2 regions of the Methylosinus sp. LW4 genome follow, and region 2 is predicted to be linked to the other one. Evidence: predicted binding sites of a transcription regulator. Region 2 holds the regulator's gene; the other holds the start of a gene.

Region 1 (4,208 bases), 2.0 Mb from region 2:
CGCGATCACGCGCGGCGGCGGCGGCGCGCAGCTCCCAGATTTCGTCGCGCAATCCTTCGAGCTCGGTCTCGACCGCCCGGCGCCGGCGCGCCCGCCGCGCGCGGGAGAGCCATAGCCAGACGGCGGGGGCCAGAACGGCGAAAAAGGCGAGAAGGCCGAAAACGCAAGGCGGAACAGCAGGCATGCGGGCGGTCCAAGGACATTCGACGAAGATGCAATTATTCCACGGCAATCGACAGAAAAGTGTGAACCGGGCTCAGGCGGCGACGCGGGCTCCGGCGCCGCCGCGATAGGCGAGCGCTTCGGCGAGATGGCGGCGCGCTATGGCGTCCGAGCCGTCGAGATCGGCGATGGTGCGGGCGAGCTTCAGCGCGCGATGAAATCCGCGCGCCGAGAGGCCGAGACGCTCGGCCGCCTCGCGAATCAGCGCCGTTCCAGAGGCATCGAGCGCGGCGGCCTTCTCGATCGCGCTGGCCGGCGCGCTGGCGTTTGTGGTGGAGCCGGGAAGGCCGAGCGCCGCATAGCGTCGGCCTTGCCGCTCGCGCGCCGCGGCGACGCGCGCAGCCACCTCGGCGGAGCCTTCGGCCGGCGGCGGCAGCACGAGATCGGCCGCCGAGACCGCCGGAACCTCGATCCTGAGGTCGAAACGGTCGATCAGCGGGCCGGAGAGCCGCGCCTGATATTGAGCGATACAGCGCTCGTTGGGCTGGCGGCGGCAGGCGAAGCCCGGCTCCAGCGCATGGCCGCAGCGGCAGGGGTTCATCGCCGCGACGAGCTGAAAGCGGGCCGGATAGACGGCGCGGTGATTGGCGCGGGAGACGGCGACCTCGCCCGTCTCCAGCGGCTGGCGCAGGCCGTCGAGCGCCTGCGCCAGAAACTCCGGCAGCTCGTCGAGGAACAGCACGCCATTATGGGCGAGCGAGATCTCGCCCGGGCGCGCATGGGAGCCGCCGCCGACCAGCGCCGGCATGGAGGCGGAATGATGCGGCGCGCGAAACGGGCGCCGATCGGTGAGCTCGCCGCCGGCGATCTCGCCCGCGACGGAATGGATCATCGAGACTTCCAGAAGCTCGCGCGGCGACAGCGGCGGCAGAATAGAGGGAAGCCGCGCCGCCAGCATGGATTTGCCGGCGCCGGGCGGGCCGTTCATCAGCAGATTATGGCCGCCGGCGGCCGCGATCTCCAGCGCCCGCTTGGCGCTCTCCTGGCCTTTTATGTCGGAGAGATCCGGCAGCGCCGTGGCCGCCGCGCGCACGGCCGGCTCCGGCCGCGAGAGCGCCTGCACGCCTTTGAGATGATTGACGAGCTGGATCAGCGAGCGCGGCGCGATCACCTCCATGTCGCTCGACGCCCAGGCCGCCTCCGGCCCGCATTGGCGCGGGCAGATGAGCCCATGGCCGCGCATGTTGGCGGCGACCGCGGCGGGCAGCACGCCGGCGACCGGCGCGATCGCCCCGTCGAGCCCCAATTCGCCGAGCACGGTGAAGCCGTCCAGCGCGTCCGAGGGAATGGCGCCGATCGCCGCCATCACGCCGAGCGCGATCGGCAGATCGTAATGGCTGCCCTCCTTGGGCATGTCGGCCGGCGCGAGATTGACGGTGATGCGCTTGGCCGGCAGGGCGAGGCCGGAGGCGACCAGCGCCGCCCGCACCCGCTCCCGCGATTCGGCGACCGCTTTGTCGGCGAGGCCGACCAGGGTGAAAACGACATTGCCGCTGGCGATCTGCACCTGGACGTCGACGGGCTTGGCCTCGATGCCCTCGAAGGCGACCGTCGCGACTCTGACCACCATGACGAAAGCTCCGAGACCCCGATATCGCTCTGACGCAACCGCCGCCATAGTAGACGCGCGATTTCGCCCTCGCAAGAACAATATGAGAACGAAAATTGGCCATGCTTCGGCAACCGGGTGCTAACCGGCGAGAGCTAGTCTGGGGCCGGTTTCAGCATCGGCAATTTCGGCTCTCGCGAAAGCGTCGCCATCGTGCGGCCGCGCTCTCGTGAGCTAAAGCGTTTTGCGATCGGCCGTTCGATCGATCGGAATTCGCGCCGGGGGATACGCCTCGAGAGCGCAAAAGGGCTTCGCCCGAGAGATGGGGTCGGCGATATGTCTCAGATGAATCGGATGACGACGGCGCTCGGCGCCGCGGCTTTGGCTCTGGCGATCGGCTTCGGCGCGCCAAAGGCGCTGGCGGCCGAATGCGGGCGCAATGGCGAGGGCTTCGAGGCCTGGCTCGCGGGCTTCGAGAAGGAGGCCGTTGCGGCGGGAATCTCCAAGGCGGCGATCGATTCGTCGCTGCGCGACGTCTATTACGACCGCTCGGTGATCTCGCATGATCGCGGGCAGAAAGTGTTCCGCCAGACCTTCGAGCAATTCTCCGCGCGCATGGCCAATTCCTTCCGCGTGAGCAAGGGGCGCGCGCTGCTGCAGAAGCATGCGGCGCTGTTCAAGCGCATCGAGCAGAAATATGGCGTGCCGGGGCCGGTCATCGTCGCCATTTGGGGGCTGGAGACGGATTTCGGCTCCTATCTCGGCGATTTCGCGACGATTCGCGCGCTGGCGACGCTCGCCTATGATTGCCGCCGCGCCGACAAGTTCCGCGCCGAGCTGCTGGACGCGCTGCGCATCGTGGAGCGCGGCGATCTCGATCCCGCGCAAATGCGCGGCGCCTGGGCCGGCGAGATCGGCCAGACGCAGTTCATGCCCTCGTCCTATCTGAAATTCGCGGTGGATTTCGACGGCGACGGCAAGCGCGATCTCGTTCACAATACGGCGGATGTGCTCGCCTCCACCGCCAATTTTCTGCATGGCTATGGGTGGAAGCCGGGCGCCGGCTGGGACGAGGGCGAGCCGAATTTTCCGGCGCTGCTCGAATGGAACAAGGCGAAGGTCTATTCCAAGACCATCGCCCTGCTCGCCGATAAGATCAAAGGCGACACGCGCGCATCGGGAATCGGCGATCCTGTCGAGACGGCGCGATGAGCGGCTGCCTCCCGCGGCCGGCGGAGGATCATTCCGCCGGCTCGGCCTCCGCCGTCTTCAGCGAATGGATCGGCCGGTGCCGTAGATAGATGAAGAACATGGCGATGACGCCGACGCCCATCAGCAGATAGAGCGGCAGCGTGCGCATGAAGCTCTTGCCCACGGAAAAGGGAAAGCGCGACACCCAGCGCTCGCCATGCTCGCCGGTCACGGTCACTATGCCGACGAAATAGCCCGCATCGGGGAAGTCGTGCTCGAAATTGATCGTGCCGGTCGGGTAGGTGCGCGGGCCGCGATAGGCGACGGTCGCAGCGTCCAGATCGGCGTTCTCCTTCTCCTCGCCGCCGATATCCTTGACGATTCTGATCTCCACCGCCATGTCGCGCAGCTCGTCCTGCTCGGCGTCGAGCGCGATGATCATATGGCCGGTCGCCGGAATGTCCTCGCAGAACTCGTTCTTGGAGGCGTCCGGCATATAGCCGGTGAAGTTCATTATGTCCGGGCCGACATAGAGCCGGCATCGCCCCTCGGCGGAGCCGAGCCGGCCATGGGCGGAGGCGGGCGTCCCCGCGCCGAGAAGCGTCATCAGCAGGACGAGAAGAACGGGCGGCGCGGAACGAGTCGCAGGACGCAGAAACCCATCGATCGACCGCCAGAACGGGGCAAGACCGCTGTCGGACATGATGATTCCCCCATGGAGCATGTGTTGCGGGCCTCGTTCCGTGGGCGCTTTCGCTCCGACGACGAAGCGAGAGCCGGTTCGGCCGACCCGGTCGCTCGCCGCCTGCGACAATGCGGCATGTTAGCGCATTCTTCGCGAGCGGCAAGAGCGTGCGCGGGCTCGGCTTTTGTCCGCCTCCCGGCATAGAATTGCGGCGCGGCTCCGCATCCTATACTGCGTCTTTTGCTTGTGTTTTGCTGGACATGGCGTGAACTTTGCGGCTCTGCGTCCGCGGACTCTTGTTTTTCCGCGGGCCTCACGCCATATTCGACGGCGAGGACCGCGCCGATTGGCCGGATGCACCGGGCCGCGCGGCCTTTTTCGAGAGGATGCTATGTCCAATTTCGACCGCAACACGAGCTTCGGCTACCGGGGCGGCGTCTCCAGAGCCGGCACGGCCGAGATCGACGAGGGCCTGCGCGCCTATATGCTCGGCGTCTATAATTACATGGTCCTGGGTCTCGGCGTGACCGGCGTCGTCGCGCTCGGCACGCATATGCTCGC
Region 2 (4,208 bases):
TTGCGCGGACCGGCGGTCTCCAGCCAATGGCCGAAGACGGCCGCCGAGGAGCCGAGGAAGACGAAGAACAGAGTGAAGGTCCAGCCGAGCATGCTGATCTTCCAATCGCAGCTCGTCGTCACGATGCTGGCGAAAAAGCCCATGTCGGCAGGGCAGGCCTTGGGCTCGGCGCCGCCGATGGCGCGCGACAGCGGTAGCCAGAACACGCTGAATCCATAGGCCATGCCGATGCACAAATGCACGGCGAGCGCCGCCGGCGGCACCAGCCAGCGATTGAAGCCGTGCGCTGCGATGGAGCGCTCCCGGCTGAAAAATTGCCGGGACGGCGTTGCGGCTGCTACCGACATCGAATCCTCCAAAAATCGAGCTGCGCTCGCGCCGCGGCGTCGTGAGCGGTTCCCCGAACGCCGCCTTCGCGGCGCCCGCTGACGTTCGACAATGCCGAGCATTGCGGCTTTTTCAACTGTTTCTATCGGAAAATCGCCACAGCGCCGACGATCGATCAATATGTTTTTCTCGTCGCTTTATTTGATTTCTCTATTATGACGCCCATCCGCCGGATTGGACGAGAGCTTTCTATGGGCCGACCGAAATTCCCGCGCGACGCCAATGTTTTTGCGCTTGCGGGCGGCCTTGCGCGTCCATATCCTGTATGCCGATATGTAACTGCCGTATATAGCCATGGCGCGCAAGGACGGCGGCGCGCATTCCGAGGCCTTCGCCATGCGGTTCGGCGTCTTCTCCACTTACGAAAACCCGCAGCAGGATTTCGCGCATTGCTTCGAGACGCAGACGCGCCTCGTGCGCCATGCCGAGGCGCTCGGCTTCGAGGAGGCCTGGGTCGCCGAGCATCATTTCGAGCCGGACGCCGCCTGCCCCTCCATTCTCACGCTTCTCTCCTATCTCGCCGGCGTGACGAGCACGATACGCCTCGGCTCGGCGGCGGTGCTGCTCGCCTTCCGCAATCCCATTCAGGTGGCGGAGGATGTCGCCACCATCGATCTTCTCTCCAAGGGGCGGTTCGATTTCGGCGTGGCGCGCGGCGGGCCGTTCGAATTGCAGAATCGCCATTTCGGCGCCGGCAAGGATTCGACGCGGGAGATGACTCTGGAGGCGCTCGGCCTCGTCAACCGCCTGCTCTATGAGGACAAAGTGACCTTCACCGGCGCGCATTACGAGGCCAATGGCCTCAGCCTCACGCCGCGCCCGCTGCAAAAGCCCATCCCCACCTATCTCGCCACCACCACGCCGGGCGCGATTCGCTACGCCGCGCGCAATGGCCATGGCGTGATGGCCGGCCCGCCTTTCCCCATAGAGCAGATAAAGGAGACCTTGCGCATCTATCGCGAGGCCGCGGGACCGGAGGGCGATCCGCGCTTCACCATGGCGCGCTTTTATTTCGCCGCGCCGCGCCGCGAGCAGGCGCTGGCCGAGGCGGTTCCCTTCCTCTCCCGCTTCGCCGAGCGAATGCGCGGCAATTTCGCCCGCCAGGACGGCGCCGCGCCGGCCTCGCTGACGGAGGAGGGGCTGCTGCAACGCTCGCTGATCGGCGATTTCGACGAGGTGGCGGAAAAGATCGCCGCCTATCGCGAGGAGACCGACGCGCGGGCGATATTGCTGAAGCCGATTTCCCGCGACCCGGAGAAGAACTTGCGCTCGCTGGAGGATTTCGCGCGCCATGTGCGGCCGATGCTGGGCGTGGAGGCGGCGGCGGCGCAGTAGAGGGAGGTGCGCGCGCTATCGGTCGACTCCACTTGTCTTTTTGCGCTTCTTGCTTCGCTTCGAACGATCAAGCGCCTATTTCTTTTTGGATTTCTTTGGGGCTTGAGCCAAGTCTGACGCCGCAATAGTTTTCACGGGAGCCGATGTTCCTTTGGTCGCGAGCTTTTTGCCGGAAATCGAGGCCGGCTTCTTGCTGGTTGTCATCTGGATTCCATCCTTCTGAAATCGAGCCGAACAGATTTGGAACGCGCCTATGTGTCGCGGTCTGCATTCATACTATATCTTGATCTCAGCCGGTCAATCGGAATCGTGCTCCACTTGCGGAACGCACCGAGAACGCCTATCCTCCCGTTCATGATTTGTTTATGAACCCGCGGCATCATGCTCGGGTTCGGTCGTGGCGCGACGCGGGCGGGCGGCGCCGGGGGGCTTCCATGCTGACCAAGAAACAGAGCGATCTGCTGCGCTTCATCCATGAGCGCCTGAAGGAGACCGGCGTGCCGCCCTCCTTCGACGAGATGAAGGACGCGCTCGATCTGCGCTCCAAATCCGGCATTCACAGGCTCATTCTCGCGCTCGAGGAGCGCGGCTTCATTCGCCGTCTGCCCAATCGCGCCCGCGCGCTCGAGGTGCTGCGCCTGCCCGAATCGGCGACGCCCCGCGTCGCCGCGCGCGGCGGCAAATTCTCGCCTTCGGTCATAGAGGGCGCGCTCGGCCGCGTGCGGCCCGTTCCCGCCGGCGAGCCCGAGTCCGATCAGCAGGTGGCGATTCCGGTCATGGGCCGCATCGCCGCCGGCACGCCCATTTCCGCTCTGCAGAATCGCAGCCACACCATCAGCCTGCCGCCGGATATGCTCGGCGGCGGCGAGCATTTCGCGCTCGAGGTGCGCGGCGATTCGATGATCGAGGCCGGCATTCTCGACGGCGACGTCGTCGTGGTGAAGAAGCAGGACAGCGCCGACACCGGCGATATCGTCGTCGCCCTCATCGACGAGGAGGAGGCGACATTGAAGCGCCTGCGCAAGCGCGGCGCCTCCATCGCGCTCGAGGCCGCCAATCCGGCCTATGAGACGCGCATTTTCGGGCCGGATCGCGTCCGCATCCAGGGGCGTCTGGTCAGCCTTCTGCGCAAATACTGAGAGCCTCGCGCCGCCACGATCTCGCCGCCCTTTGCCGCCATGGTCCGGCCTCGCGCGCTTTTGGCGCGCGGGCCTTTTCGCGTCGCGGCCGAGCGATTAAGGCATGTTGTTTCGTGTCGCGCCCTCGCCGAGGGCGCGCGCTGCGTCGCCAGCGGCCCGCGGCCGCCCCGCTTTTTTTCATGGACGATGGAATGTCGCACTCGACTGGCCCGATGCGCGAAATCGAAGGATCGAAGCCCTTGGGCCAAAGCCGCCGCCTGTCTCTCCCGCGCCTGCCGCGCCGCTGGCTGATCGCTCTCGGCGCGGTCGCCGCAGTGGCGCTCGGCGCGGCCCTCGCGCCCTGGACCTTCTCGACCAATGCGCTGCTCGAGGAGATTTCCGGCCAGCTCAACGCCTCCTCCGGCCTGTTCATCGCCGCCAAGGGCCGCTCGACCTTCTCGCTGCTGCCGCGCCCGCACATCACCATAGACAGCATCGCCTTCGCCGATCCGACCGCGGCGCTGACCATCGAGGCGGACCGGCTGCACGGCAATGTGCTTCTGCTGCCTCTGCTCGCCGGCCGCCTGGAAATCGCCGATATCGAGCTCATCCGCCCGTCGATAGAGGTCGATCTCGATCGCAAGCCGATGAGCACCTCCGGCGCCGCCGTGCGCGCCGCAGCGGCGCGGCCCTCGACGCCGGCGGCCGAGAAGGCCGATCGCGCCCGGCTCGGCGGCGTCTCCATCGTCTCCGGCGTCGCGCGCCTCAAATATTCGGGCGGCGAGGAGACGTTGCAGGACATTGACGCGACGCTCGACTGGCGCACCGTCGGCTCGCCGGCGACGCTCGACGCCGCTTTCTCCTGGGGCGGCGAGCGGCCGCGCGCCATGCTCTGGGTGCTGAAGCCCGGCGCGTTGCTGCGCGGCGAGCAGACGCCGGTCACGGTGCGGCTCGACTCGGACAGTGTGCGGCTGGAGGCGGAGGGCTTCGGCCAGCTCGGCGCCAAGCCGCGCTATATGGGGCGGATCACCGCCTCCTCGCCCTCGCTGCGCCATGCGCTCGGCCTCGCCAAGGTGAGCGCGCCGCTGCCCGGCCCGTTCGAGAATGTGCAGCTCTCCGCCAAGGCCAGCGTCGGCCTGCGCGATTTTCAGCTCACCGATGTGAAGCTCTCGGCCGACGACAATGAATTCGAGGGCTCCTTCGCGCTGCGTCACGAGGGCGACAAGCCCATCGTCCATGCGACGCTCGCCAGCAATTTCGTGTCGCTGAAGCCGATGATCGCCGATCTGCCGGCGCTCTCCGGCGCCGACGGCCAATGGAGCCGCGACGCTTTCGCCTTGCCGGATATTCAGGACGCCGATGTCGATC

The links. The regulator LexA, encoded in region 2, represses DNA repair genes until DNA is damaged. The targets are predictions, from matches to a motif close to TGTTCNNNNTGTGTTCNG.
Region 1: METLW4_RS0111355 (YifB family Mg chelatase-like AAA ATPase) is a predicted target of LexA. The motif match lies at 1,866-1,883, and genes of this name have one in related genera.

The regions. Positions count from the first base shown of each region.
Region 1 is NZ_KB900626.1:2,262,922-2,267,129, reverse strand. Features, by position in the region: gene METLW4_RS0111360 (ATP-binding protein) at 1-184, opposite strand, end outside; gene METLW4_RS0111355 (YifB family Mg chelatase-like AAA ATPase) at 257-1,792, opposite strand; gene METLW4_RS0111350 (lytic murein transglycosylase) at 2,117-2,983, shown strand; gene METLW4_RS0111345 (hypothetical protein) at 3,012-3,665, opposite strand; gene METLW4_RS0111340 (Bax inhibitor-1/YccA family protein) at 4,039-4,208, shown strand, end outside.
Region 2 is NZ_KB900626.1:252,144-256,351, forward strand. Features, by position in the region: gene METLW4_RS0101240 (OFA family MFS transporter) at 1-347, opposite strand, end outside; gene METLW4_RS0101245 (LLM class flavin-dependent oxidoreductase) at 682-1,722, shown strand; gene METLW4_RS27510 (hypothetical protein) at 1,790-1,993, opposite strand; gene lexA (transcriptional repressor LexA) at 2,157-2,861, shown strand; gene METLW4_RS0101255 (AsmA family protein) at 3,101-4,208, shown strand, end outside.